Regions from separate parts of the Mesorhizobium sp. M0208 genome, predicted to be linked through region 1. Evidence: predicted binding sites of a transcription regulator. Region 1 holds the regulator's gene; each other region holds the start of a gene.
The links. Region 1 encodes HrcA, which represses chaperone genes, less so after heat shock. Its sites were predicted from a motif close to GTTAGCACTCNCNNNNNGNGAGTGCTAAC; they were not measured.
Positions count from the first base shown of each region.

Region 2: a site for HrcA is predicted at 7,233-7,261, ahead of NKJ17_RS30235 (co-chaperone GroES). Genes of this name have one in related genera too.
Region 3: a site for HrcA is predicted at 1,851-1,879, ahead of groES (co-chaperone GroES). Genes of this name have one in related genera too.

Region 1 covers NZ_JAMYSP010000020.1:39,126-48,834, forward strand. Annotated here, with positions in the region: gene NKJ17_RS20075 (RNA polymerase sigma factor) at 1-145, shown strand, start outside; gene NKJ17_RS20080 (glutathione S-transferase family protein) at 161-784, opposite strand; gene cysK (cysteine synthase A) at 953-1,933, opposite strand; gene NKJ17_RS20090 (LysE family translocator) at 2,087-2,704, opposite strand; gene NKJ17_RS20095 (PQQ-dependent sugar dehydrogenase) at 2,792-4,147, opposite strand; gene NKJ17_RS20100 (hypothetical protein) at 4,248-4,445, opposite strand; gene hrcA (heat-inducible transcriptional repressor HrcA) at 4,479-5,591, opposite strand; gene rph (ribonuclease PH) at 5,737-6,453, shown strand; gene NKJ17_RS20115 (VOC family protein) at 6,486-6,896, shown strand; gene rdgB (RdgB/HAM1 family non-canonical purine NTP pyrophosphatase) at 6,926-7,573, shown strand; gene hemW (radical SAM family heme chaperone HemW) at 7,570-8,733, shown strand; partial or broken gene NKJ17_RS20130 (low molecular weight protein tyrosine phosphatase family protein) at 8,738-9,038, shown strand; gene NKJ17_RS20135 (hypothetical protein) at 9,304-9,489, opposite strand; partial or broken gene rsmI (16S rRNA (cytidine(1402)-2'-O)-methyltransferase) at 9,666-9,709, shown strand, end outside.
Region 2 covers NZ_JAMYSP010000049.1:27,013-36,721, forward strand. Annotated here, with positions in the region: gene NKJ17_RS30200 (substrate-binding domain-containing protein) at 1-567, shown strand, start outside; gene NKJ17_RS30205 (sugar ABC transporter ATP-binding protein) at 806-2,371, shown strand; gene NKJ17_RS30210 (ABC transporter permease) at 2,368-3,384, shown strand; gene NKJ17_RS30215 (GNAT family N-acetyltransferase) at 3,431-3,928, shown strand; gene NKJ17_RS34155 (DUF982 domain-containing protein) at 4,116-4,760, opposite strand; gene NKJ17_RS30225 (hypothetical protein) at 4,757-4,972, opposite strand; gene groL (chaperonin GroEL) at 5,076-6,707, opposite strand; gene NKJ17_RS30235 (co-chaperone GroES) at 6,763-7,077, opposite strand; gene NKJ17_RS30240 (usg protein) at 7,442-7,711, shown strand; gene NKJ17_RS30245 (DUF982 domain-containing protein) at 7,821-8,084, opposite strand; gene NKJ17_RS30250 (hypothetical protein) at 8,221-8,433, opposite strand; gene NKJ17_RS30255 (Hsp20 family protein) at 8,773-9,249, shown strand; partial or broken gene NKJ17_RS30260 (Hsp20/alpha crystallin family protein) at 9,279-9,709, shown strand, end outside.
Region 3 covers NZ_JAMYSP010000015.1:147,974-157,682, reverse strand. Annotated here, with positions in the region: gene hglS (2-oxoadipate dioxygenase/decarboxylase HglS) at 1-211, shown strand, start outside; gene NKJ17_RS17370 (FAD-binding protein) at 324-560, shown strand; gene NKJ17_RS17365 (helix-turn-helix domain-containing protein) at 533-916, shown strand; partial or broken gene pmtA (phospholipid N-methyltransferase PmtA) at 1,040-1,635, opposite strand; gene groES (co-chaperone GroES) at 1,932-2,228, shown strand; gene groL (chaperonin GroEL) at 2,291-3,946, shown strand; gene NKJ17_RS17345 (hypothetical protein) at 4,066-4,416, shown strand; gene NKJ17_RS17340 (helix-turn-helix transcriptional regulator) at 4,590-5,327, opposite strand; gene NKJ17_RS17335 (hypothetical protein) at 6,081-6,440, opposite strand; gene NKJ17_RS17330 (hypothetical protein) at 6,694-7,062, shown strand; gene NKJ17_RS17325 (hypothetical protein) at 7,586-7,864, opposite strand; gene NKJ17_RS17320 (acyltransferase family protein) at 7,861-8,931, opposite strand; gene NKJ17_RS17315 (hypothetical protein) at 9,140-9,589, shown strand; gene NKJ17_RS17310 (hypothetical protein) at 9,649-9,709, shown strand, end outside.

The DNA of each region.
Region 1 (9,709 bases):
CCGCGCGGGCCTGCTGGCCAGGCTCGGCAAAGTTCCGCAGGCGAGCGAGGCCTATGACCGGGCCATCGGCCTCGAACGCGATCCAGCCGTGCGCCGGTTCCTGCAGGAACGACGGGCAGAGCTCGGCCGCGCGGAAAAAGACTGAGACAAGGCGGAGTGCTCAGGCCGGCCACATGTCGTGGGAAGCATTCAGCCTCTTCATCACCCGATGTTCCCGCAAATTGGCCCACAGGCGTTCGATGTTCGGCCAAGCGGTTGGAACCTTCGCGACCTCCGGATGCCAGGCCACCAACATGACGAGATAGATGTCGGCCAGCGAGAGTTGGTCGCCGGCCAGCCAGTCGCGGCCGTCGAGGGCGGCATCGAGAATGGCGAAGCTGCGATCCATTTCCGAGACCGCCGCCTGTTTGAGGGCGTCCACGCCACCGGCGTCGGCCGTATAGCGATGCGCGTAGAAGAACCGCAGGTTGGCTGGATAGATGACGGAGGACATGAAAAACATCCAGCGCAGGAAATCCGCACGGTCAGGCGAACTTGCCGCGGGCGCCAGTCCTGCTTCCGGGTGGCGCTCGGCCAGCAGGATGCAGATCGCCGCGGATTCGGTCATCGAGCGTCCGTCCGGCAAGATCAGGACCGGCACCTGGTTCAAGGGGCTGATATCAAGAAAGGCCTGATCGAGGCGGCCCTTCGGAACGTCGATCTGGTGGAAAGGCACGCCTGCCAAAGCGAGCGCCGCCTCGACAACAAAGCCGCCGGTATTGGCACGCGTATAGAGCTTGTACATGAAATCCTCCGCCAGCCGGCATAGGGCCGGTGGCGATTTGAACCGGAAGCACCACCCTGCTCAAGCGAGCGACGGCCGCCACAGGTGTTTTTTCAGCGGTCCAGCGAGCTGCGATCTAGACCCTGGGCGTTGTTATTGGAACCTGTCGCGAGATGAAGTGTCGAGGACTTACGCACCCAGCCCTTCGAACAGGATCGTCGACAGATAGCGTTCGGCGAAGGATGGAATGACGACCACCAGGTTCTTGCCCTTGTTCTCCGGCCGCGAGCCGACGACGATCGCCGCTTGCAGGGCGGCACCCGACGAAATGCCGACCGGCACACCTTCGAGCCGAGCGACGAGCCGTGCATTGGCAACCGAATCCTCGTTCGAGACCTTGACGATCTCGTCGTAGATCGTCGTGTCGAGGATTTTTGGCGCGAAGCCGGCGCCAATGCCCTGGATCTTGTGCGGGCCTGGCTGGCCGCCCGACAGCACCGGCGAGGCTTCCGGTTCGACGGCGACGACATGCACCGAGGGCTTGCGCTTCTTCAGCACCTGGCCGACGCCGGTGATGGTGCCGCCGGTCCCGATGCCGGCAACGAAGATATCGACTTCGCCATGGGTGTCGTTCCAGATTTCCTCGGCCGTGGTGCGGCGATGGATTTCCGGATTGGCGGGGTTTTCGAATTGCTGCGGAATGACGGCGTCGGGCAGTGTTGCCGCCAGCTCGTCGGCCTTGGCGATGGCCCCCTTCATGCCTTTCGGCCCTTCGGTCAGCACCAGCTCGGCACCGAGCAGCGCCAGCATCTTGCGGCGTTCGACGGACATGGTTTCCGGCATGGTCAGAATCAGCTTATAGCCCTTGGCGGCGGCGGCAAAGGCGAGCGCGATGCCGGTATTGCCCGAGGTCGGCTCGATCAGCGTGGTCTTGCCGGGCGTAATCCTGCCCGAAGCCTCCAATGCCTCGATCATCGACACGCCGATGCGGTCCTTGACGGAGGCGATCGGGTTGAAGAATTCGAGCTTGGCCAGCAGATTGGCGACGACACCCTTCTCCCTGGCGAATTTATCCAGTCGCACCAGCGGCGTGTCGCCGATCGTCTCGGTGATCGAATTGTAGATGCGGCCGCGGCCGGGCACGTGTGTGTGGGTGGCGGGCTTGTTCATTGGTTTTCCTCCCAGAGGTCAAGCGGCAAGAGCCGGGCGGGCATAGGATAGAGCCATCCACCGCGCAAGATAGGCACGTTCGAAAAATATCCGGGTGACGGTCGTGCTGAATACCGGCGCCTTGCAGGGCGTTGGGCGGATTGGCGAAGAGATCTACTGGCGGGCGGCAATTGCCGCCGCCGCACCGACCATGAAGCCGGCGGCGGTGCGGTTGAGTGCCCTCAGCGCCCGCGGCGACTTCAGGAACCAGCGCGCCTTGGCCGCCAGCGCCAGATAGGGCACCAGCACCACGAGCAGAACGATGATAGTGAGCGCGACCAGGATGCCGTAATCGGCCAGTGTGATCGTCTTCAGATCGACGATGGTCGGGGTGATGGCGAGATAGAAGATCATCGTCTTCGGATTGCCGAGTGTGACGGCGAGACCGGCTACAAAGCTGGATGCCAAGCCGCCTTTGCCTTTCTTCGCCTCTACCGTTTCGGGCGTGATGCCGCTCGTCCAGAAACGCCAGCCAAGAAAAGCGAGGTAGGCGACGCCCAGCCATTTGATGGCCAGGAAGACCATGCCGAACGTCTGTGCGACGAAAGCCAGGCCGAGCACCACGGCAGTCAAATAGGTCAGGTCGCCGAGCATCAGCCCGAACGACATGGCCAGCGACGAGCGGAAGCCGGAACCCAGCGCACGCGCAACAAGCGCGGTGACGCCTGGGCCGGGGATGGCTGCGGCGATGCCGAGGGCGGCGCTATAGGCGAGGAACCCGGTGAGCGTCATGGTTCGCGCTTGTCGCACAATGTTGAAGTTGGGTGAATTCCCTCGGGCCGAATTCGATTGCGCCAGCGCAGCAGGCGACGCCGCCGTTCAGGAGCGGCCGTCTTCGTAGGTAACGCGCCAGATGGTGCCGTTACCGTCCTCGGTGACGATCAGGGAACCGTCCTTGGCCATGGCGACACCGACCGGGCGGCCCCAGACGGCGTCGTTCGAGATGACGAAGCCGGTCATGAAGTCCTCATACTCGCCGGTCGGCTTGCCATCCCTGAATTTGAGCCTCACCACCTTGTAGCCGGTCCTGGCGCCACGGTTCCACGAACCATGCATGGTGACGAAAGCATCCCCCCGGTAATCCGCCGGAAAGTTCTTGCCGTCGTAGAAGGCTATGTTCATCGGCGCCGAATGCGCCTGCATCAATACATCGGGGACAGTGGCCTTGCCGGCGAGGTCTGGCCGCTCGCCCTGATGGCGCGGATCCTCGTGGTTGCCGATGTAGTACCAAGGCCAACCATAGAACGCACCGTCCTTGACTTCAGTTGCAAACTCGAACGGCACATTGTCGCCGAGCTCGTCGCGCTCGTTGACGACGCACCACAACGCGCCGCTGGCGGGCTGCACCGTCATGCCCGTACAGTTGCGCAGGCCGGTGGCGACAGTTCGGGGATTTTTCCCGTCCGGGTCAAAGGCGAGCACATCGGCACGGCCGTCCTCGGGGCCCCAGGCCGCCCCGAGCGGCTTTGATTTCGCCCAGGCGTCGAGGCCGCCATCCGGCTGCTTGTCCATGTCCTCGGCGACATTCGAGTCCGAGCCAACCGATAAAAAAAGCGTCTTGCCGTCAAGCGAGAAGGCGATGTCGCGGGTCGAGTGACCGCCCGACGGGATTTTGGCGACAATGGTTTCTGGTTTACCGGACGCCTTCAGGTCACCGTCGCGATAGGGGAAGCGGACGATGCTGTCGCTGTTTGCGACATAGACCCATTGCGGCTTGCCGCCTGGCGGATAGAAGGCGATGCCGTATGGATAGTTGAGGCCTTGGGCGAAAATCGCTTTCTCGATGGGTTTGGCGCGGCCCTCGGCCAGACGGTAGACGCGTATTTGGTCGGCATGGCCGTTTGCGATGAACAGGTCGCCGTTCGGAGCGATGCGAACGACGCGCGGATTATAGAGTCCGGAGGCGATCATTTCGGCCGAAAAGCCCGGCGGCAATTCTGGCTCGGCGCTTTCGGGCCGTTCCGCCACGCCGCCGCCGTTCGAAGCGGATTGAGCGGGGTCGGCTGCCGGCATGTCTTGCGGCCCGATCAGGCGGCGGACGCCAGGCCTGTCGGCGTGCCAATCGCCAAAAGCGGCTTCGCCTTTGAGCACCTTTTGATCCGCCTGCTGGGCGGCTGCCGGTGTCGCGACAAGGAGGGCAGCGGCAACGGCCGCAAAGCCGCCAGATCGGATCATTAACGTCCTCCGAGGTTTGCCTCGAAGAGGGCAAACGGGATCAGGCATTGGTCGTTCCAAGCGGTGGTCCAGCACACGAGGATTTGAAGCCGAACCCCGTTCAGTTGCCAGAGGCGTAGAAGTCGTCGTCGAGTCGCTTTTCCAGCGCGACCAGATCGGCCGGCAGCGGCAGGCCCATGGCCCGCATCTCTTGCAGCTTCTCACGCAACTGCTCTTGCACCTCGTGGTGATCCTCAGGCTGATTGACCATTTCCTCGAGCAGCAGGCTGATCTGGGCCTTGAACGATTCCAGCGCCATTCTTTTTCTCCTTGCGGCAGGCCGCGGCGGCTCCTAGCGCAGCATGCGCGAAATCAGCTGCGCGGTATAGTCGACCATCGGTACTATGCGCGCATAATTCAGCCGCGTCGGCCCGATGACGCCGAGCGCACCGACGACGCGCGCGTCCTTGTCGCGATAGGGTGCCACCACCAGCGAGGAGCCCGACAGCGAAAACAGCTTGTTTTCCGAACCGATGAATATGCGCACCCCCGGGCCTTCCTCGGCGAGGTCGAGGAGCTGGATCAGTCCATCCTGCGTCTCCAGATCCTCGAACAGATGCCGCAGCAATTCTATGTCGGCCTGGGCGGTGACGTTTTCCAGGAGATTGGCGCGGCCGCGCACGATAAGCCGCCCAGGCACCCCGCTTTCGGCGCCTGCCCAGACCGCCAGGCCCTTCTCGACCAGATCCTGCGACAGCGTGTCGAGGGCTGCCCTGGTCTCTTCCTTGATGCGGGCGATCTCGACCCGGGCCTCGGCCAGGGTGCGGCCGCGGATATGGGCGTTGAGGAAGTTGGAGGCTTCGTGCAATTGCGAGACGGTGATGCCGGCGGGCAGATCGATGACGCGATTTTCGACGTCGCCGTTCTGCGAGACCAGCACGGCCAGCGCCTTGGTCGGCTCGAGCTGGATGAATTCGATGTGCTTCAGCGCCGCCTCATTTTTGGCGGCGAGCACGAGGCCGGCGCCGCGCGACATGCCGGACAGCATCTGGCTGGCCTCGGTCAGCATATGCTCCAGCGTCGCGCCCGAGCCGGAGGCGCGCACCTGCGCCTCGATGGTGCGGCGCTCCTCGTCGGAGAGGTCGCCGAGTTCCATGAATGCATCGACGAAGAAGCGCAAGCCGGCCTGGGTCGGCAGCCGGCCAGCCGAGATGTGCGGCGCGTAGATCAGGCCGAGATGCTCGAGGTCGCTCATCACGTTGCGGATGGTGGCCGGCGACAGCGATGACGGCAGGATGCGCGACAGGCTGCGCGAACCGACCGGCTCGCCATCCTTCAAATAGGAATCGACGATGCGCCGGAAGATGTCGCGCGAACGCATATCGAGCGATTGAAGCGCGGGCGGTTGAAGTGCCGGCGACGAGAGCAATGGCGACTGCGAACCGGGATCGACTACCTTGGTCATTCGAGCCAGAAACCTCCGGTCCGAAGATATAGACTTCCGCGGCGTCGGCGCAACCGGTCCATTTTCCTTTGCGCCTCACGCCCCGTGCGGCTACAAGCCGGCCAAGATTCCCCGGCCAAGATTCCGAAGAAAGAAAGAAGCCTGAATGCGCCCTTCCAAACGCCAATTCGACGAAATGCGCCCCATCTCCTTCGAGCGCGGCGTCTCCAAGCATGCGGAAGGCTCGTGCCTGGTGAAGTTCGGCGACACGCATGTGCTGTGTACGGCCAGCCTGGAGGAAAAGGTGCCGGGCTGGATGCGCAACTCCGGCAAGGGCTGGGTGACGGCGGAATACGGCATGCTGCCGCGTTCGACCGGCGAGCGCATGCGCCGCGAGGCTTCGGCCGGCAAACAAGGCGGCCGCACGCTGGAGATCCAGCGGCTGATCGGCCGCTCCCTGCGCGCCGTGGTCGATCTGCAGGCGCTCGGTGAGCAGCAGATCACCGTCGACTGCGACGTGATCCAGGCCGACGGCGGCACGCGCACCGCTTCGATCACCGGCGGCTGGGTGGCGCTCTACGACTGCCTGCGCTGGATGGAAGCCCGCCAGATGGCGAGCCTGGGCAAGGTGCTTAAGGATCACGTCGCGGCGATCTCCTGCGGCATCCATGATGGCCAGCCGGTCATCGATCTCGACTATATCGAGGATTCCTCGGCCGGCACCGACGCCAATTTCGTCATGACCGGCAAGGGCGGCATCGTCGAGATCCAGGGCACAGCCGAGGGCGAGCCGTTCTCGGAAGAGCAGTTCGCGGCGCTGATGGAGCTCGCCAAGAAAGGCATTCAGCGCCTGGTCAGCTTGCAGCAGATGGCGGTGGCTTAGCTGCGGTCAATATTGGAGAGATTGGCGATCCTGTGACTCCTTCCGCAATCCTGGAATCAGCACTCTACGTGACGGACCTTGCTGCCGCGGAACGGTTCTATTCGGGCGTCCTCGGGCTCGATCTGCTCGGTAAGGTCGATGGCAGGCATCTCTTCTTCCGCTGCGGCGACGGCGTGCTGCTTATCTTCAATGCCGAGGCGACCAAAGTGCCGCCGCGGGCCGACGCCAAGCTGCCCGTGCCGCCGCATGGCACGGTCGGCGAGGGCCATCTTTGCTTCGCCGCAAGCGCGGATGAAATCCCACGCTGGAAAGCGCATCTTGAGGCGAAGAAAATCGCCATCGAAAGTGAGTTCGAATGGCCTCAGGGCGGTCGCTCGATCTATATTCGCGACCCCTCGGGCAATTCGATCGAATTCGCCGAGCCAAGAATTTGGGGCATCTGATGCATTCGCCGCCTGTTCATTCACCAACTATTCATTCGCTTGATGGGCATAAGATCGTCGTCGCAAGCCACAATGCCGGCAAATTGCGCGAATTCACCGATCTGATGGCGCCATTCGGCATAGAAGCGAAGTCCGCAAAGGAATACGGCTTGCCGGAGCCGGACGAGACTGGCACCACTTTCGAGCAGAACGCCTTCATAAAGGCCTTGGCCGCCGCCAAGGCAACTGGATTGCCGGCGCTGTCGGACGATTCCGGCCTGTGTGTCGATGCGCTCGACGGCGCACCCGGCGTCTACACCGCCAACTGGGCCGAGACGCCGGACGGCTCCCGCGACTTCGGCATGGCCATGCAGCGCACGGAAGTGGCCTTGCAAGAAGTTGGCGCGATCACGCCTGCCCAGCGCAAGGGCCGCTTTGTCGCGGTCATCTGCCTTGCCTTCCCTGATGGCCAGGCGGAATATTTTCGCGGTGAGGTCGAGGGCACGCTGGTATGGCCGCCGCGCGGCGAGCTCGGCTTCGGCTACGATCCGGTGTTCTTGCCCGATGGGTTCGAAAAGACCTTCGGCGAGATGAGCGCGGAGGAAAAGCATGGCTGGAAGCCCGGCCAGCCAACCGCATTGTCGCACCGTGCCCGTGCCTTCCAGAAATTCGCCCAAGCCCGATTGGCCGGCGCATGACCATGCTGCTCGACCGCAGCCCCGGTTTCGGCGTCTACGTCCACTGGCCATTCTGCGCGGCCAAATGCCCCTATTGCGACTTCAACAGCCATGTCCGCCACCAGCCGGTCGACCAGGAGCGTTTTGCCCGCGCCTTCGAGACCGAGCTGGCGACGATGCGCGGCCGCACCGGGCCGCGCGAGGTGACCAGTATCTTTCTTGGCGGCGGCACGCCATCGCTGATGAAGCCGCAGACCGTGGCGGCGGTGCTGGATGCAGTGGCGAAGAACTGGACGGTGCCCGGTGGCATCGAGGTGACGCTGGAGGCCAATCCCTCCTCGGTCGAGGCCGAGCGCTTTCGCGGCTATCGCGCGGCCGGCGTCAACCGGGTGTCGCTTGGCGTGCAGGCGCTGAACGACAAGGATCTGCGCTTCCTCGGCCGTTTGCACAATGTCGATGAGGCTCTGCATGCGATCAGCCTGGCGCGCGAGATATTCCCACGGCTGTCGTTCGACCTGATCTACGCGCGACCTGGTCAGACGCCGGAAGCGTGGCAGGCGGAGCTCGAGCAGGCGATCGGCCACGCCGCAGACCATCTGTCGCTCTATCAGCTGACCATCGAGGAAGGCACGCCGTTCCATGCACTGCATGCGGCAAGGAAATTCATCATTCCAGACAATGAGCTTGCCGCCGATCTCTACGCGTTGACACAGGAGATCACCGCCGCGCACGGACTGCCGGCCTACGAGATTTCCAACCACGCCAGGCCCGGCGCCGAAAGCCGGCACAATCTCACCTACTGGCGTTATGGCGAATATGTCGGCGTCGGTCCCGGCGCGCATGGCCGGTTCGTCGAAAATGGCCGCCGCGTGGTGACGATCGCCGAGAAAATGCCGGAGACCTGGGCCAATCTGGTCGAGGCCAAGGGCCATGGCGTTACCGGCGGCGAAATCCTGACGCGCTCGGAAGAGGCCGACGAGTTCCTGCTGATGGGGCTGAGGCTGGCGGAAGGCATCGACCTTTCCCGCTACGAGGCATTTTCAGGGCGCGGCCTGTCGACGGCACGGCTGTCGGTGCTGCAGGACGAAGGCCTGGTGGCACCGATCGGCAATGCCCGCCTGCGCGCCACGCCGGCCGGCATGATCGTGCTCGATGCGGTCGTGGCGGATTTGGCCAGATAGCACGTTGAAGAACGTTCTCTTCACCTGCAGCCAGAATCGCTTGCGCAGCCCGACGGCGGAGCAGGTGTTTTCCAAGCGGCGGGACATCGAGGTCGCTTCGGCCGGCACTAATGACGCATGAACTCGTCGCCTGGGCCGACATCATCTTCGTGATGGAAAAAACGCACCGCGCCAAACTGCAGCAGAAATTCAAGACAAGCCTGAAAAAGGCTCGAGTAATCTGCCTCGATATTCCCGACGACTATGCATTCATGGACCCGGCTCTGGTGGACCTGCTGGAGCCCCGCGTCTCGAAGTATCTGGGTGAAGGATACATGGCGGAGCATTCGCAACCGCGCTTCGAGAACTGTCTCGACCGATCGCTAAGGTTTGCGGGGTCAAGCCTCGTGCTTGTGGCGGTGTTTGGCGCGATCTTTTTCGCTGGTCTCTCCGGAACGGGCCGGCTTGATCTCGCTTTTGTCGCGTGAGGCATGGTGCTGGTCGTCTGCGGAATGTGACGCTGCGCCATCGCGGGCGCTTTTTGTTTCGAGGCGGGTGATGAAAATGTCGAAGCGATTGGGCATCGTCCGGTCAGTGCTCCATCGTGCGGTCGGTTTCGTTTGCTTGCTTGCTCTCTGTCGATCGCTGGCGTGCAAGCGGCTTCTTGGCTCTGCCATCTGCGGCTTCGGCAGGCAGGCTCTTGTCGCATGGCGCGGCGAAGCGTTTGCGGCCGGCATAGTAGGGTTCGAAAACGTCCTGTATGGTCAGGCTGTTCATCCTGCTCCTCCCGAGATCAGGTGTAAAATTCGCCGGCAACGGTTTCGTTCCCTACTATGGCGAAGGCATGGCGGCTGGTTCACGTCGGCATCCCTTTTGGAACCCGGGCCTTTGCAACCCAGGCTTTTGCAACCAAGCGTGAGCCGTGCCAAACAGGGTCGAACGGAGTTGTGCAGGTGACCGGCGAATCGGCCAAACGCAGTTATGTGGTCGGGCAGAC
Region 2 (9,709 bases), on a different contig from region 1:
CATGTCGGCGCCGACAATGTCAAAGGCGGCGAGGCCGAAGCGCAGGCCATGGTGGCGGCGTTCCCGAACGGCGCCAAGATCTTCCATCTGCAGGGCCAGCCCGGTGCCGGCCCGGCGATCGACCGCAACAAGGGTGTGCACAATGTCCTCGATCCGATGAAGGACAAGTACCAGATCATCTTCGAGCAGACCGCCAACTTCGCCCGCGCCGAGGCGCTGTCCGTCACCGAGGCCGGCCTTGCGGCCAACGGCAAGCCCGACGCGATCATCTGCGCCAATGACGACATGGCGCTTGGCGCGGTTGAAGCCTGCGCGGCGCGCAACTTCACCGACGTCAAGATCTACGGCTTCGACGCGCTTCCCGAAGCGCTGGTCGCCGTGCGCGACGGCAAGCTGGCCGGAACGGTCGAGCAATTCCCCGGCGAACAATCGCGCACTGCGGTGCAGATCGCGGTCGCCTACGCCAGGGACAAGACCGAGCCGAAGGAAAAGCTGGTGCTTTTGACGCCGATCGTCATCGGCAAGGACAATCTCGACAAGGCGGAGAGGCTGGGCGAGACGAAGTAAGCGCCGAGGGCGCACAGCGCCAAAAGCAGCGTTCTGTCGCGCCCCCTCTGCCCTGCCGGGCATCTCCCGCTCAAGGGGGGAGATTGGCAGTTTCAACGCGTCGCCTTCTCTTCAACGCCGGAGTAGCGAAAGCCTGGGTGACATCCGATCTCCCCCCTGGAGGGGGAGATGTCCGGCACGACAGAGAGGGGCGCTGTCCCGTGGCCTTTCGGGTGGACCACAATTCAAGGAGCATCCTTTGCCAGTCGAAGCCATTGCGCCATCGCCCGCCCTGCTCGCCGTCGAGGGCGTGACCAAGCGCTTTGCCGGCGTCACCGCGCTGAACGACGTTTCGCTTGAAGTCCGCCCCGGCGAGATCCTCGGCCTGCTCGGCGAGAACGGAGCGGGCAAATCGACGCTGCTCAAGATCCTGTCCGGCGTGATGCCGCCGTCCAGCGGCCGCATCGTCTTCGACGGTGTCGAATTCAGCCCGCACAATCCGCAGGATGCCAAGCGCCACGGCATCGTAACAATCTACCAGGAGCTGAGCCTGATCCCGACGCTGACCGTGGCGGAGAATATCTTCATCGGCCGCGCGCCGCTCGGCCGGTTCGGGCTGGTCAGTTGGCGGCGAATGGAGGAAGATTCCCGCACGATCATCGCTCGCGTCGGGCTCAATCTCGACCCGGCGACGCCGGTTTCCGCACTGTCGGTGGCCGAGCAGCAGCTGGTCGAGATCGCCCGCGCGCTATCGCTGAAGAGCCGCTTGATCATCATGGACGAGCCGACCTCGGCGCTGACCGAGACCGAAGTGCACAGGCTGATGTCGATCATGGACCGGCTGCGCAAGGATGGCGTCGCCATCATGTTCGTCACCCACCGGCTGGAGGAGGCATCGGCGATCTGCGACCGTATGACCGTGCTGCGCGACGGCAGGCTGGCCGGCCATCTCGACCGCGAAGGCGGGCCGATCAGGCTGCCGAAGATCATCGAGAAGATGGTCGGCCGTGCCGCTTCCGAGCTCTATGCCAGGCCGACGCAGCGCGATGTCGCCGGCGACGTCCGGCTCTCTGTGCGCGGCCTGCGCACGGTGCGCGATCCGCAGGCGCCGCACGCCATCGTACTCGAAGGCGTCGATCTCGACCTCAAGGCGGGCGAAATCCTCGGCGTCGCCGGGCTCGTCGGTTCCGGCCGCACCGAGCTCGCCCGCGCCATCTTCGGTGCCGACCGCATTGCCGCCGGCACCATCATGCTCGACGGCAAGCCGATCGCGCCGGCATCACCCGCCGACGCCATCGAGCTCGGCATCGGCCTGGTGCCGGAGGACCGCAAGCACCAGGCAATCTTCGCAGCACTCGCCATCCTCACCAATTTCTCGATCGCCGCGCTCGACCGCTACTCCAGTGTCGGTTTCATGGCCGAGCGGCGCGAACGCGAGGCGCTGGCGAACTACAGGAAGATGCTGTCGATCCGCATGGCTTCGCCCGAGCAGGCGATCGAGGGCCTGTCCGGCGGTAACCAGCAGAAGGTGATCCTTGCCCGCTGGCTGGCGCGCGATCCCAAGGTGCTGATCGTCGATGAACCGACGCGCGGCGTCGATGTCGGCGCCAAGGCGGAAGTGCACCAGATCCTGGTGGAACTCGCCGCGCGCGGCATCGCCATCATGATGATCTCTTCGGAGCTGCCCGAGGTGCTTGCAGTGTCGGACAGGATCGTCACCATGCGGCGCGGGCGCATTACCGGCGAGATGCCCGGCGTCGAGGCGACCGAGGAGAAACTGATGGAACTGATGGCGCTCGACCAGAAGCAGGAAGCAACGCAATGACCAGTACGACCGAACGGAGCCAGCGCGGTGGCGTCAATATTGCGCGCCTGCTGATGAGCTTCGGCCCGCTGATGTTCCTGGCGTTGCTGATCGTCGTCTTCACTGTGCTGAAGCCGAGCTTCATCGACCCGATCAACCTGTTCAACATCATGCGCCAGATCTCGATCACCGGCCTGATCGCGCTCGGCATGACCTTCGTCATCCTCACCGCCGGCATCGACCTGTCGGTCGGCTCGCTGCTCGCCTTCTGCGGCATGGTCGCGGCGGTGGTGGCCAAAGGCGGCACCGCCAACACGCTGTCGCTGTCGACAACGGGCACGCAGGGCTATGGCTGGTTCGCCGCCCTTCTCGCCGCCGTCGTCGTCGGCGCCGTGGCCGGCGGCGTCCAGGGCTTTGCCATCACCAGGCTGAAAGTGCCGCCCTTCGTCGTCACGCTCGGCGGCCTAACCGTGTTTCGCGGCCTGACCTTGACCATCTCCAATGGTGGCCCGATCTCCGGCTTCGACGCCTCGATGCGCTGGTTCGGTACCGGCCTGATCGGCCCGGTACCGGTGCCGGCGATCATCTTCGCGATTGCCGCCATCCTTTGCCACATCGTGCTGCGCTACACGCGCTACGGCCGCGCGGTCTACGCAGTCGGCGGCAATGCCGAGGCCGCGCGCCTCTCCGGCCTGCGCGTCGACCGCATCCTGATCTCGGTCTACATCATCGTCGGCTTCTTCGCCGGCCTTGCCGCCTTCGTTTTGTCGGCGCGGCTCAACTCCTCCGAAGCCGTCGCCGGCATCGGCTACGAGCTGACGGTGATCTCGGCGGTCGTTATCGGCGGCACCTCGCTGTTCGGCGGCATCGGCAGCGTCGGCGGCACGGTGGTCGGTGCAGGACTGATCGGCGTCTTGCAGAATGGGCTGCAGTTCAACAACGTCTCGTCCTACACGCAAAGCATCGTCATCGGCCTGATCCTCATCCTCGCCGTGGCCTTCGACCGCTGGCTGAAATCGCGGGTAATGCGGTGATGGCCGAGCGAACGCTGCGGTGCCATAAACTGCACGGCAGGTGGCGATGCCTCAAATAAGAACCATGACCGAACAGGATGTTCCGGCGGTGTCGCGGCTGCTTGGAGGGTCCTGGCGACAGACCTATTCGCCGATCCTGGGTGCCGCGACCACGGCACGGCTGTCGGATGAGAGGCACGCGCCGGAGCGGCTGGCGTCCGAGCTCGGGGACGACAACAAGATGTCCTTCGTCGCCGAGCGGGCTGACAGCTCGCTCGCCGGTTATGCGATGGCAGCGATGGACGACAAGGGCGAGGTCATGCTCGAGCGGCTCCATATAGACAAAAGCGAGTACGGCACCGGCCTTGCCGCCGACCTGCTGCATGCCGTTCTTGCCGCGCATGCGGGTATTCCCAGCATCGCCCTGGAAGTGATCGAGGGCAACGACCGCGCAATCGCCTTCTATCGCAAGCACGGCTTCGAGGTCGTCGAGCGCCGGCCGGCTGCACACGGCGTGGGCGGCCACGCCTCGCTGATCATGCGCCGGCTGCTGCCGATGGCTTAGCAAGCGAAAGCGGCTGAGCGCGTAATCTCCCCCCTTGAGGGGGAGATGTCCGACAGGACAGAGGGGGGCGCCGCGCGTGAGGCGCCAACTTTCTCTTTCGTCCAATATGGCGTCGCGCCAGGACGTACCGACCCCCTCTGTCGCCTTCGGCGACATCTCCCCCTCAAGGAGGGAGATTGGCACTCGCTCAGGCCGGGGCGTTGACGCGCTGTGGGCGCGTTGCCCAGTCGGCAACGGTCGCGCCAGCAACGCTCTCGCCGGCAACCATCCCGTTCGTCTGCGGCGCAAGCAGGTCGTTGCGGCGGGCGAAGGCAACGAAGGTGGCGCGCGCCGTTTCGGCGTCGATCTCTCCTTCCAGTGCTGCACGGCACGCTTTTGCGGCGATGTCATGCGCGGCCGTCCGGCTCGTTGCCGGCCATTCAGCCAAAAGTGCATAGGCCTCAGCCGCGCTTTCTATCTTCGTCGGTGTACCGAGGCCGGTGAGGATATTAACCGGCTTGTCGAACGAAGCACGATCCATGACACTCTCCTTTCCTGGCTCAATCGGCTCCTTTCGGAACTCCACCGCGCGGGCGCTTCGATCCTCGAGGGCCGCCTGCAGAACGATGCCACCGATCTGCGAGTTGGACGCAATCGGGGGCATGCCCGGCCGCGGCAGCAGCCGATGCACCTTGACCAGCGCTTCGAGCCAGGCCGCCACGCCCAGCGGCGGATGTTCGCGCCCGTAGAGCCACGCCTTTGCCTTGGCGAGCGGGTATCCCGCCTCTTCGGCGAAATCGTTTTCCGACCACCGCAGCAGGCGCAGGCATTCGCGCATCCGCGCCGCGATCATTTGCGCTCCTCCGTGCCGGCCCCCACGCGTTGAGCCGATAGAAACATCAGCGTGTAGGCCGCCTTGCGGCGGTCCCAGCCGGCCGACTCGGCCATATCCAGCAAGCCGTCGACCAAAGGCGCCAGCGCCGCCCTGCAGTCGGCTTCATAGTTGAAATCGTTTTTCGGGCGGGTCGGCGCCGCGATCTTTCCAAAACTGTCCATCATATCCATGGCAACACCTGCTCAGCATTAGTCCCGGACCGGCAAGACCGTGCCCGCTTTTGGCGGACACGGTCCATCTGCCGTTTCGAAGTCGCGCTTTGGAAGCCTGGCTTTAGAAGTCCATGCCGCCACCGCCGGGCATTGCCGGCGCGCCAGCTTCCTTCTTCGGCTTCTCGGCCACCATCGCCTCGGTCGTCACCAGCAGGCCGGCGACGGAAGCGGCATCCTGCAGAGCGGTGCGCACCACCTTGGCCGGATCGATGACGCCCTGGCCGAAGAGATCGCCATAGTCGCCGGTCTGCGCGTTCCAGCCGAACGAGAACTCCTGCTTTTCGCGCAGCTTGCCGACGATAATCGAGCCTTCGGCGCCGGCATTTTCGGCAATCTGGCGCACCGGAGCCTCGATCGCGCGCCGCACGATTTCGACACCGGTCTTCTGGTCGGGATTGTCGACCTGAATATTGTCGAGCGCCTTTGCCGCCCGCAGCAGCGCCACGCCACCGCCGGGCAGGATGCCCTCCTCGACCGCGGCACGGGTGGCATGCATGGCGTCGTCGACCCTATCCTTGCGCTCCTTGACCTCTATCTCGGTCGAGCCACCGACGCGGATGACGGCGACGCCACCGGCGAGCTTGGCCAGCCGCTCCTGCAGCTTCTCGCGATCATAGTCGGAGGTGGTCTCCTCGATCTGCGCCTTGATCTGGGAGACCCGGCCCTGGATTTCGCTCTTCGAGCCGGCACCGTCGACGATCGTGGTGTTTTCCTTCTCGACCACCACCTTCTTGGCGCGGCCGAGCATGTTGAGCGTGACGTTCTCGAGCTTGATGCCGAGATCCTCGCTGATTGCCGTGCCGCCGGTCAGGATGGCAATATCCTCCAGCATGGCCTTGCGGCGATCGCCGAAGCCCGGTGCCTTGACGGCCGCGACCTTCAGGCCGCCGCGCAGCTTGTTGACGACCAGCGTCGCCAGCGCCTCGCCCTCGACGTCCTCGGCGATGATCAGCAGCGGCTTGGACGACTGCACCACCGCCTCCAGCACCGGAAGCAGCGCCTGCAGGTTGGACAGCTTCTTCTCGTGGATCAGCACATAGGGCTCGTCGAGCTCGACGCGCATCTTGTCCTGATTGGTGATGAAATAGGGGCTGAGATAGCCGCGGTCGAACTGCATGCCTTCGACGACTTCGAGCTCCGTCTCGGCGGTCTTGGCTTCTTCGACGGTAATGACGCCCTCATTGCCGACCTTTTCCATCGCTTCGGCGAGGAAGCGGCCGATCTCGGCGTCGCCATTGGCCGAGATGGTGCCGACCTGGGCGATTTCGTCGTTCCTGGTCACCTTGCGGGCATTGGCCTTGAGTTCGGCGACGACGGCTTCGACCGCCTTGTCGATACCGCGCTTCAGGTCCATCGGGTTCATGCCGGCGGCAACCGCCTTAGCGCCTTCCTGGACGATCGACTGCGCCAGAACGGTCGCGGTCGTGGTGCCGTCGCCGGCGACGTCACTGGTCTTCGAAGCCACCTCGCGGACCATCTGTGCGCCCATGTTCTCGAACTTGTCCTCGAGCTCGATCTCCTTCGCCACGGTGACGCCGTCCTTGGTGATGCGCGGGGCGCCGAACGACTTGTCGAGGACGACGTTGCGGCCCTTGGGACCGAGCGTCACCCTCACCGCGTCGGCGAGGATGTTGACGCCGCGCAGCATCTTCTCGCGGGCTTCGGTATGAAATTTCACATCTTTGGCAGCCATTGGATCACTCCTTCGATAGGCAGCTTCGTTGACTGGAATGCTTGTTCAGGCCCACTCAGGCAGCCTTCTTCATCTCGCCGGCGCCCTCGATAACGCCCAGCACGTCGCTCTCTTTCATGATGAGCAGATCCTCGCCATTGAGCTTGATCTCGGTGCCGGACCATTTGCCGAACAGGATGCGGTCGCCGACCTTGACGTCGAGCGGCTGCAATTGGCCGCTGTCGTCGCGCGCGCCCGGACCGGCGGCAATGACCTCGCCCTCCTGCGGCTTCTCCTTGGCGGTGTCGGGGATGATGATGCCGCCGGCGGTCTTCTCGTCGACCTCGATACGGCGGACCAGGATACGGTCGTGCAATGGACGGAACGTCATGTCGTTCTCCTCTCGGGACAAACAGATTTTCGAAGATCCTCCTGACCGAACCGGCAATATCGGCCCGGCACGGGGTGCGCGACCCCTTCATCAGGCATCGCGCGCATACGAACTAGTCGCGCTTTTTTCTGCTTTCAAGAGGGTCACGCAAAAATTTTAGCACTCGACGCATGAGAGTGCCAATGCACTGTAATCGTTCGCACATTAGCCGCTCTCAGCTAAAGTGCGGCTCAAATTTTGGCGCGATATTTCAAAATGCCGCCGGTCCGGAGCCGCTCGTGGCGGCGGGAACCTATGTGGAAGGCGAGGCGTTTTGCAGACCGAGATTTCAACGGACCGAGATTTCAACGGAAAGGACGATCGCATGACCAGCAGGGACTTTCAGCTCCAGATGCAAGGGTTTGGTCTTACCACGGCGGAGATCCACTATCGCCTGCCCGATCATCGGAGCCTGCTGCAACTCTATATCTGGCAGGAATACGATATTGCCCCCGATTTCCCGACGCTGAAGCATTTCCTCGATTTCTGGGAGCGCGAAATCGAAGGCCCGCTGCATTCGGTGCGCGTCGCCCATCATCACCTGATCCAGCCCTCCGAATGGCGGGCCGTAAACGGCATTATCACCGTCCACTGAGGAGCAAGCCGATCTGCCGCTAGACAGCGGGCAAAGTCTCTCGCGGTGGGGGAAAGGCAGTTGCCTTTTCCCCAACTTGTTTTGGAGTTCAAATATCGGAGGGTCCGGGCTAGCCGGCGTGGTCGACAGGCTCGCAGGCGAGCAATCCGGCGTTGCGCGCCGCCCTGACGAAGGCCTTGCGCGCATCTCGCGCGGTGCGCCAGCCGTCGAGCGCGTCGCGGCAGGCCCGATAGGCGGCGCGCCAACTCCGGCCGCGGGCACGGTCCGGCCACTGCTGACGCATGCATTCGATGGCTTCCCAACTACTGGCGACCTTGCGCTCGCTGGATTGGAATTTCAACGTGATCGGCTCGGCGAAGCGGACGTCGTCCATCACTTCCTCCTTGTTTTCTGATCGTCTTCTTGTTTGAGCAAGCAACGCCATGCTGGCGGCACCGGCGACCAGCCGGCGCCGCTGAAGGACATGGTTCGTCCCTTTGCGCGGTTCAAGAGCATCGCGGCAACAGCGGTTATTCCTCCTCGTCCGGCCCTTGCAGCAGTTCGATCAGCGTCGCTACTCTTGCCGTCGGCAGCGGTCGGCCTTCGTTCACCAGCGCCTCGTCGGCGGCGATCCAGGCCAGGGCCTCACGCAATTCCTGGACCGTCCCGTCCGTCGCCGCAATGTCGGCGATAACGGCGTCGTCGACCGGGCCCAGCACGGAAATGATCTCGTCGCGTGTCATGGTCAGCTCCATCTGCGAGTGCCGGGAATGGGCCCGGCAACACAAGAATCTGGGTCTTGACCTGCGGCAGACAATAACCGGCCGGGGAACTCGGCGTTGGCGATTGAAGCCAAACAGGCAATCTCCTGCCGGACATCTCTCACAAGTAGATTGGCAGCCTCGCCGAACCGACCAAAAACCGGCCCGAAAACCGGCAACGCGAGAGCCATCGGGGTCTTGACTTGCGGCGGACAATAACCAAATCGATGGCACCGGTCGCCGAAATGGGGCCGGCGAAACCAGGGAGCGCCAGCTCTTTGGCGCTCCTCGTATCTATGTTGCTCGATGGAGGATGTAGCTATGAGAACCGCATTCGACTTTTCCCCGCTCTATCGGTCGAGCATCGGCTTCGACCGCGTCTTCAACCTGCTGGAAAATGCGCCGCAGGCTTTCGACGCCTGGCCGCCCTATGACATCGCGCGCAGCAGCGAGAACAACTACCGCGTCACTATCGCCGTCGCTGGCTTTTCCGAGGACGACCTCGAAATCATTCATGAACCCAACCTCCTGATTGTCTCCGGCCAGCATAAGGAGCCGGACAACGCGGAGTATCTGCATCATGGCCTCGCCACACGGCCCTTTACCCGCCGTTTCGAGCTTGCCGATCACGTCAAGGTCGCAGGCGCCTCGCTCGACAACGGCCTGCTCAGCATCGATCTGGTACGTGAGGTGCCCGAGGAGATGAAGCCTCGGCGCATCGCCATCGCGACCGATGTCGCCTCGCCGAAGACCGGGCCGAAGGCCGCGCAGGTCGAAGCAAACAAGCAGGCTGCCTGAACGAACCAGTCGAGAAAGGAGACTATGCAATGGCTATTCGTGATCTCATTCCCTGGGGCCGGGAGAATAATCAGGCCCCCAGCCTGTTCCGCAGCGGCGATCGCGATCCCTTCCTGACGCTGCATCGCGAAATGAACCGCCTGTTCGACGAGGCGTTCCGCGGCTTCGACACGAGGCTGCCGTCGCTCGGTGGCTTCTCCGCTGCCGGCGCCAGCTGGCCGAGCGTCGAAATCTCCGATAGCGAAAAGGAGATCCGCGTCACCGCCGAGATCCCCGGAATGGACGAGAAAGACGTCGAGCTGCTGCTCGATGACGGTGTGCTGACGCTGCGCGGCGAGAAGCGTGAAGAGACCGAGGACAAGGACAGGCAGTTCTCCGAACGCTTCTATGGCCGTTTCGAGCGGCGTATCCCGCTCGGCTACGAAGTCGACGAAGACAAGATCAACGCCGCGTTCCGGAA
Region 3 (9,709 bases), on a different contig from region 1:
GGATTCCCTGCCCGTCAGCGCGGCCGGTAGTTTCCAGTCCAATCTGGGCGATGAAGCGGGCCAGGATTTCGTCGCCAGTCCCAACCAGAAGCGCTTCGAGGCCGCCCTCGGCGCCGGCGTCCTCGATGAATTCGAGCACTATGCGGCGATCGAGCGGGCGTCGATCGACGACTGCCGACGCGCTCTGCGCGAAGTTCAGGCAGCGGAGTAGACAGTCGGCATGATCGGCGAGCGGCACAAGACAGCTTTTGTCGAAATCCTCGGCGCGGACGGGGTTGTCCAGGATTCCGGCAGCCTGGCAGCCTACGAGAATGGCGCGCGCTATGACCGGGGTAGCGCGCATGCGTGCTGCGCCCTCGCAGCACTGCGGAGGTATCGCGCTCATCCCGCAGTCCGGCAACACCGGCCTGGTCTCCGGCTCGACGCCGGACACCAGTGGAGCGCAGGTCGTGCTCAGCCTCGACCGGATGACACGCATTTTCGATCTCGATATCGACAACCGTTCGGTCCATGTCGACGCTGGAACCAGACTGTGCGTCAGAAAAATAATGTCACATTGACGACGCTGCAGATCATGGCAAAAGGCTTGCAAGTGTCTTTTGCAGAACTGCTCGCCGGCGGTAAGAAAGCTCCGGAATGGGCGCATCGGTTGGACGACAATGCGATCCGCAAGCGGTTGGCGCGGATCATCGATTTTGAGCGACAACGACGTACTTTGCACCGTTATGAGATGGCCGAACTCATCGGCGTGGCGGAGGCGACATTCACGAAACTGGAACGCGCGAGCGGCAACATCAGCGTGGATACGATTGCCGCGATCGCCAAGGCGTTGAAACTGAACCCAGCGACCTTCCTCTTTTCCGAAAAGATCCCGCCAACCACTGTTCTAGCTTTTTTCGACAAAGTGGAGAAGTAGGCTTCTATTCGAGAGCCGATCCAGCATAGACCCAGCAAACATGAAAGCGCACTGATGGCAATTTCACACGGGGCCTGATTGCATACACCTCAGCGCAGTCGGCCCTTCGGGTGCCGGATTTGGCTAGACTGCTCGTCGATAGGTCCAGAGCTGCGCCGGCGGTATGTTGCGGACGACGAAGTCATAGTGGGAAACCACGTAGCGGTCGGGCATCTTGATCACCGGCGACAGAGGCCCATAGGTAATTTGAATTACCGGCCGACCGGCAGGAATGCGGGCAAGCAAATCCTCAACCAGGGCAACGCGCTGTTCCATAGGAAAGCTCAGCAGCGGAACTGCACTGACGACACAATCGAACTGTTCACCTTTGCGCTCACCCAGAACTTCATTCAGCGCAAATGCGTTGCCCAATCTGAAGTCCACGCCCGGGAAGCGTTGCACCAGGCCGTTGTAGAAATTTCTGGAGTATTCGACCGACACCAACTGAGCGGTTTAATGCCCCTCTCCAGGATTGCCTTGGTGATGACGCCGGTTCCCGCGCCAAGCTCCAGGACCGGCATCCCGGACCGCGGGTTGGCCACGCTTGCCATCCGGCGCGCCGCATAAATCGAAGTGGGGATAAGAGCCCCCACGCCCTTCTTGTCCTTCTGCCAGCCTTTGAAGAATTGCACCTCTTCATCAAACCTCTTGCCGAGCAACTCCTTCAGTCGGAAAACCATGCTCTCTCCGTGCTCCGGCCATTTAGCGAAGCGCGTTGTGGCCAAGCTCTGCGAATTTTGCAAGCCCGTTACAACTTGCTTGCGTGTTAAGGCCCGTCACAGGCAGTCACGAACAGCGAGGGGGTCTTGCGCTCGCAGGGCCACGCAATTTTTGCTCTTCGCCCGCCCCTCTTCCGTCTTGACTAGCATGAGCTTACAGACTATCTCACCGCCACGTTAGCACTCGCCACTGTCGAGTGCTAACGACGCTCCGGCAACGGGCAACCATTCAATCTCCGCATCAGGGACATCCAAAAATGGCAAAGTCGAAGTTCCGCCCGCTTCATGACCGCGTGGTCGTTCGCCGGGTCGAATCCGAATCCAAGACCGCTGGCGGGATCATCATCCCCGACACGGCAAAGGAAAAGCCGCAGGAAGGCGAGATCATCGCTGTCGGCTCCGGCGCTCGTGACGAAGCTGGCAAGCTGGTCCCGCTGGACGTCAAGGCCGGCGACCGCATCCTGTTCGGCAAGTGGTCGGGCACCGAAGTCAAGCTCAATGGCGAAGACCTTCTGATCATGAAGGAATCCGACATCATGGGCATCATCGGCTGATATCAGGCCTTTCCGTCAACTGAATTCCCGGGCTCAATCCAAGCCCTTGCCAGGAGTTAAAAATGGCTGCCAAAGACGTAAAATTCTCCCGTGATGCCCGTGAGCGCATGCTGCGCGGCGTCAACATCCTCGCCGACGCGGTGAAGATCACGCTTGGCCCCAAGGGCCGCAACGTCGTCATCGACAAGTCGTTCGGCGCCCCGCGGATCACCAAGGACGGCGTCACCGTCGCCAAGGAAATCGAGCTTGAAGACAAGTTCGAGAACATGGGCGCGCAGATGGTCCGCGAGGTTGCTTCGAAGACCAACGACATCGCCGGCGACGGCACCACGACCGCGACCGTTCTGGCGCAGTCGATCGTCCAGGAAGGCCACAAGGCGGTTGCCGCCGGCATGAACCCGATGGACCTGAAGCGCGGTATCGATCTGGCCGTCACCGAAGTTGTCGCGGCGCTCGGCAAGGCTGCCAAGAAGATCAAGACCTCCGAGGAAGTTGCCCAGGTCGGCACGATTGCCGGCAATGGCGACGAGTCCGTCGGCAAGATGATCGCCGAAGCGATGCAGAAGGTCGGCAACGAAGGCGTCATCACGGTTGAAGAAGCCAAGACCGCCGAGACCGAGCTGGAAGTCGTCGAAGGCATGCAGTTCGATCGCGGCTACCTTTCGCCCTACTTCGTCACCAACGCCGACAAGATGGTTGCCGATCTGGAAGACGTCTACATCCTCCTCCACGAGAAGAAGCTTTCCAACCTGCAGGCCATGTTGCCGGTCCTCGAAGCCGTCGTGCAGACCTCGAAGCCGCTGCTCATCATCTCCGAAGACGTCGAAGGCGAGGCTCTGGCCACGCTGGTCGTCAACAAGCTGCGTGGCGGCCTGAAGATCGCCGCCGTCAAGGCGCCGGGCTTCGGTGATCGCCGCAAGGCCATGCTGGAAGACATCGCCATCCTCACCGGTGGCCAGGTCATTTCCGAAGACCTCGGCATCAAGCTCGAGAACGTCACGCTGGCCATGCTCGGCCGCGCCAAGAAGGTGTCGATCTCCAAGGAGAACACCACCATCGTCGACGGCGCCGGCAAGAAGGCCGAGATCCAGGGCCGCGTTGCCCAGATCAAGCAGCAGATCGAAGAGACCACTTCGGACTACGACAAGGAGAAGCTGCAGGAACGTCTGGCGAAGCTCGCCGGCGGCGTTGCGGTGATCCGCGTCGGCGGCGCGACGGAAGTCGAAGTCAAGGAAAAGAAGGACCGCGTCGATGACGCCCTCAACGCGACCCGCGCGGCCGTCGAAGAAGGCATCGTTGCTGGTGGTGGCGTTGCGCTGCTGCGCGCTTCGGCCAACATCAAGGCCACCGGCGTCAATGCCGACCAGGCCGCCGGCATCAACATCGTGCGTCGTGCGCTGCAGGCTCCGGCCCGCCAGATCGCGGCCAACGCCGGTGCGGAAGCATCGATCGTTGCCGGCAAGATCCTCGAGAACAAGGGCGCGACCTTCGGTTACAACGCCCAGACCGGCGAGTATGGCGACATGATCGCCATGGGTATCGTCGATCCGGTCAAGGTCGTGCGCACGGCTCTCCAGGACGCGGCTTCGGTCGCCGGCCTGCTCGTCACCACCGAAGCCATGATCGCGGAGGCTCCGAAGAAGGAGTCGGCTGGCGGCGGCATGCCTGGCGGCATGGGCGGCGGCGGCATGGGCGGCATGGGTGGCATGGGCTTTTAAAGGTCCACGCATCTCGACAATTTCGAAAGGGCGGCAAGCAATGCCGCCCTTTCTTCGTGCCCTTGCGCCGGTTGTCGGCGACCCGCAAGCCGGGGTATACGCCCGCCAAGGGTATGCTTATGTTTGAACGGATACTGCCTTTTTTCCTGGGGCTGGCCTTACTGTCGGGCAGCGGCTGCGCGCACAGCGATGATGGTACGGTGATTATTCCGAGATCGCTTGATGCCAGGCGATTCTTTGACAAAGAGCCGCCACGCCTGCAGCAGCCGCGGATCGAAGCCAGCGTGTTTCCGGTTGCGCCACAGGAGCCGGAGCGGCTCGAACCGCGCCGGACGGCACGTCGCAAGACATCAAAGAGAGTCGTTTGGCGGGCCGCAAGTCCGCCGCTCTCCTCTTCCGAGCCACACAAGCCGCTTGTCTGCAAGAACATCAGCGAGCCCGGCAAGCGGTACCGTGTGGTTTGCGAATAAGGCACTTGGTTTGGCCAGCATTCTACCCTCAGAGCGTCGCGGTGCCTTTCCGGATCAGATTGTCCAGAGCGACGCCTCCCTTCTTTCCCCATGATCCAGTCGTTCTAGCATTCCCAGCTTCACGAAACGGAACGAGTTTTGCCGGCGCTTCCCGCGAAGCGCTTGGCTGCCGATCAGAACAGTCTTTGAAAGAAAAGGCCGCGCTCTGCCGCGATCGCAACCGCATGGGCCAAGCTTTTGGCACCAAGCTTGGCCCGTGCCAGATCAAGATGAAATCGGACCGTGCGAGGGGATAGCGACAGTATCTCTGCGGTCCGTTTGACCTTCTCTCCCCTCGCGTACCATTTCAGGCATTCGATCTCTCTATCGGAGCAGACCGTCGGATGGCGTGGCCTTCCTTGGATTCGACCGATAGCATTGTGAAATTCACCGGCGAGATGCTGGAAGTCGCGAACCTCGGATTTGAGAAACGTCTGCCACGCCGCTGCGTTCTCGTTGCTCGTCACGGTCAGAATGCCGCGGTCGCCGTCGACACCCCTAACCGGGAACGTGACGCCATGCTTCCCGACACCATGTTCCCTCGCTTCACCGAAGAACGTGCGCACGGGCTTGTCCGATAGATCGATCTCCTTCCAATCAACCAATTTCACAGCACGCAGCCCATAGCGAAGCACGGGATCGATGTCGAAAAAATCCTTCTCGATGTAGCGTTTCACCCAGTCAGGCGAATAGGTGGTCACATAGAACGGCTTATTCGGTTCCTCGTAAACCGGCCCGACGGTAAGAAAGGCCGCCGTCTCAAGACCGTAACTTTCGACAATTGTGTTCAGAAGGTCCGCCGCGTCCGCAGGAGAGGCAACTGCGTGAATACGCTCCGTCACGTCGTGAAAATTTGAGTCAAATCTCGCCATATCCAGCTTACCTCCTTGCTATCGACGCGCCTCTCCAAGCCATTCGCGCGGCTATCTCCTCGCTGGATTCCAGCGTCTCACGACCTGTCAAAAGTGACAGGCAAAACCGCCAGTATACATAGGTTGCAACCCGCATTATTCCAGATTGGATGACCACAACCCGGCGTGGAGGAAACGCCTTGGATACGATTTTACTTTCGTCAAACGATGTGGCTCGGCAGACTAACTCCACGCGTGGCAAGCGCCGTGCATCACATCAGCGTTCCGCAACGGACGACCACGAAATTTGCCGTCTCTGCTCGGAGCTAAAACAATTAGACGCTGATCGGGAGGCTCTTTTTGCTTTCTTCCCCCCGCCTGCGCCGGGCAACCCTGCGCAGAGCAGGCAGTTTTTCACAAAGCTGAACTCGATTACGGCTCGCTATTTAGCGCTCGAACAGCGGCTTCGAAAGGCTCGCAGCGATATCAGGCAAGGCCGGCCACGAAGCCGCTGAGTTCGTCCAGCGGATGCCGCTGCGACCGCCACGGCAAGCGCGCATTCAGAGTATCGATTGCCTGATGGCCCCGCGTCAACTCGACACCGAGGCCCTGCCCGGCCCATCGGGGGCGGATCCGGATACGAGCACCCTCCTCCCCTCGCGGGATATGAGTCAGAGACACTTGCACAGCGATTAGCAAGATAGTTTACTGACTCAATGAATCTGAAGAGGAGTGACCCATGGGGAACCAGCAATCAACTTTTGCTTCGTGCACCTATCGCGGCGTCGACGGCTGCGACCTGGGCCAGACCGCGACGCTGGGAAAGCAGGCGTTACCTTGTGGCGTTGTCGCCATGGCATGGCTCGTACCCGCCACCTTGAAAAAATGGCTTGTCTGCTTACCGGTCCGGAAAGACGCAGCTGTCATCGTCGCGCGTTGTGCAACCAGCGAAATGGCCGCCGTCGCCGGCGAAAGGCGGAAAGCAGGGTAGCCGTCACCCTCCCCGATGAACTCGATCGTCGCATCCCCCTCTACGCCCAGATCGAGCGTCAGGCTCGCAAAACCCATCGCGGCATTTGGGCCAGCACCTTCCAGATGCCTTGGCTTCACCGGAATTCTCACCTGCAAACCCATGACCCCCGAGCACGATATGCGTTCTTTTCGTCACATCCTCCACCTCGTCGCATCCGCGGCCTTGCTCGCCGGTTGCGCCGAGCGAGCGCCGGACGCTTCACATTCGGCCGGCCCCGTTTCGGCTACGGACTCCTATTGGAAGCCTGATCGGGTCAGGCGCAGCCGGCAAGAATATGCGCCAGACTGGGGGCGCTTCCCGCCGGTCATTACCCGGCGAGCCGGCTACCCAACCGAAGCTCAGGCGAATAACGCCTTGCGCCGCTCGCATTGGAACTCCGTGCCTGTGCGCACGCTCATCACCAAGGAAGGCATCAAGACGATCTCCGTCCCCGCGGAAGCCCCGGACACGATCGCTGCAGGCGTTCGCGTCTTTGCCTGCCGGCCAGGAGCGCTCAACGGCTATACTGGCCGCGTGCAATTTTACGACGGCCCCGTCGTCGCCTGCGCTTCCGACCTCCTGTCTGCCGATGGTCGCGTGCTCGCCCGAGTACCCCTCAATTTCTACTACTGGCAAAAGGCTTGGCGCGTCCAAGACCCGAGGCCGTCCTACAAGTCTGTCCCGTGGGCCTATCAGGAACCCTCGCCGCCCAAGAGCAAGGGCTGGTTCGGCGACCGCTACTAAGCGGCGGCCGTCACACTGCCGCGTGTCGGCTGGCCAGATGCGGACAGAAGCCGACGGCCAAACCAACGGCGCCGGCGTCGGCAAGATTGTCCGCGGGCGTATGAGAGGTACGCGGCGAGCGGCTTTTACGACGCTCCGGATGTGTCGTCACGCAGCGTGCCAATTCCCCCCCGCGTCTCTTCGTGCAGATCCCAGTTCGAAGATTGCGACGACCGTCCTCGGCGATTTCGAGCGTATTGCGTGTGGTCGCGCCAGCAGTCATGGCGACCTTCACGCATGGAGGCCGCATCGCTCACCTCCGGCCGAAAAATCATGCTTCCCTATGCGAGACCGATCAGTCGTTCGGCCAAAGCGTTTCGCAAGGCTTTAGTTCAATCTCTTTCCTGGCGAAATCAGTGTCAGTGCATGGCATTGCTGAAGGTCGTCCACGAAGATCAAACTGCCGATATCGTGCATTCAGCATTCCGGGGGATCGAGCGGCAGGCCGCACAGCCCACCAATGGTAGCTACTTCGCGGTCGAAGTCATCTACCGGTCAGGTTCTGCTCTTCTGCTGGGAGCTCGCTTCGCACGAACACGTCCAGCACTTGCGCAATATCGACCCCTGACGGCGATCCGTTGCGCACCATACCCCTCGATACCGCCGAGCGCATGGCTCCAATGACACAGCATGCCGCGACGAGCGCTGCCAGGGCATCGCCGTCGGTCTCGGTCAATAGCTGCTCCGCCAGCGCCCTCGCTCCTCGCGGAATTTGATCGACATCTTCACCACCAAGCGACCACTGACGATTTTCTTCCGTCACGGCAACACCTCCCGGACTGTTCGATTTGACCATTGGCGGCCGAGCTGGCGGAGCGGATCTCCGATTGCCACCGTCAGCACATGAGACAGCCCGATCGCGACCGCGATCGAGAGCGTTGCCGTCGCCGGAGCGTCCAGGAATTGGCCAAGCGACCAGTTGAACAGCGCCAGCACCGGCAGATGGATCAGATAGAGGGAATAGGAGATGCCTCCCAAGCGGCGCAGCATCCGCCCCGGCCAGTTCACAGAATCATCCCGCAAGGTCGCCCTTGTCACGATCCACCCGCACATCAGCGCCAGCACGGCAGTCGCCACGCCATGCATCGCCGGCGGCAAGATCGCCAACATGAAGGCCGCGATCGACATCCAGAACGCCGCTTCCATGTTGCCGATCACCCGCACGTGTTCCGCCAGACGGGGCCATGCGCTTGTGCCCATGGTTGCTCCGATCGCCAGCCCGACCGCGATTGCATCGATGCGGAACGTCCAAAGCGTCCCGCCCCAGGGCCGCAGCGTGAACGTCCCGACCACGAGAACGAGTCCAGCCAGCGCGAGGAGCGCCCGCCGCGGTAGCAAGAACACCAGGAGCGGAGCCAGTAGATAAAATTGCATCTCGGCGGCAATCGACCAGAATGGCCCAAACGCAAAGGCGTTCCCGCATCCTGTGGCGCCCCCGAAACAGGGCGCCCAATGCGCATTCGAGATGAAGGCGAATGCCGCCTTCGCGTCTGCAGGCTCAACGCCGCTTCCCGGGATGATCAACCCGATCGAGAGGATGGCGCCGACGCACCAGGCCAGCGGCACGATCCGCATAGCACGCCTGACATAGAAGGCGGAGGCCGCCTCGAGCGCACCGCGCTCGAGGCGCAGGCTTCGCAATGAGCGTTCCACCACCAGGCCGGAAATCACAAAGAACAGGTCGACCCCGACGCTCCACGCCGGCGCAAACAGCAGAGCGGCGACCGTCCCGCCTTCTCCGAAGACCGGCCCGACATGCGACAGCACCACCAGCCCGATCGCCAGGCCTCGCAATTCATCCAGCCCCGATAGGCGGGCTTTTTGTCCCATCCAAATATCACGCTCGACAATCATCACAACATTGATTTAATCATAGGGCACACAAGCGAGGCAAGGAATGCATGCACGCCTGACATTTGTCGCAGTCGCGGCTGCCCTTAGATTGGCGCCCCACGCTTCGGCCCAGCCGCTCACGCATGATCCGAACGCCTGGCGCGCCGTCGCCTATGCCGATCTCGAGCTCCCGAACTCGGAAGCCGTGCCCTACGCCTCCCTATGGGCCGACCGACTGAAGAAGAACAACGACGCCTACGTGGTCAAAGGCGATACACGCTTTGCGGTCGCCAACGCGCCGGCTTCCGAGAGTCACATCGTCGTTCGCAGCCCGACCAAAACCGTCGTCCTCTCGGTCCTGCACACACTCACCGGCTGCTCGCCGATCCGCACCGATCCTGTCGGCAATGCCACGCTGAAACGATGTCCCATGCGCTTGGCGATCTACCAGAACGGCCGATCAACGGTCGCTGACGCAGGCTCCGGGTGTTTCATCGAATATGGCGCGCAACCGAATAACGTCCGCCCCGACCTCGCTCGGAATGGTGCGATGGGTGCATATGATGTTCAAGCCAAAACCATTCGTGCCGGCATCGTATTCCAAGGTGAAATCGCCCAGGAATGCCAATTCCGGGTCCCTGTCCCGCAACCCTAGGGGAAGCCGCGATGCCCGGTGCGTTTCCGGCAACTTCGCTATTCGAAAGGAGCGCAATCATGATCGACATGGAGAACCTGACGTTATTCAGGACACAAGCCTGCCACCGGCCACCACCAA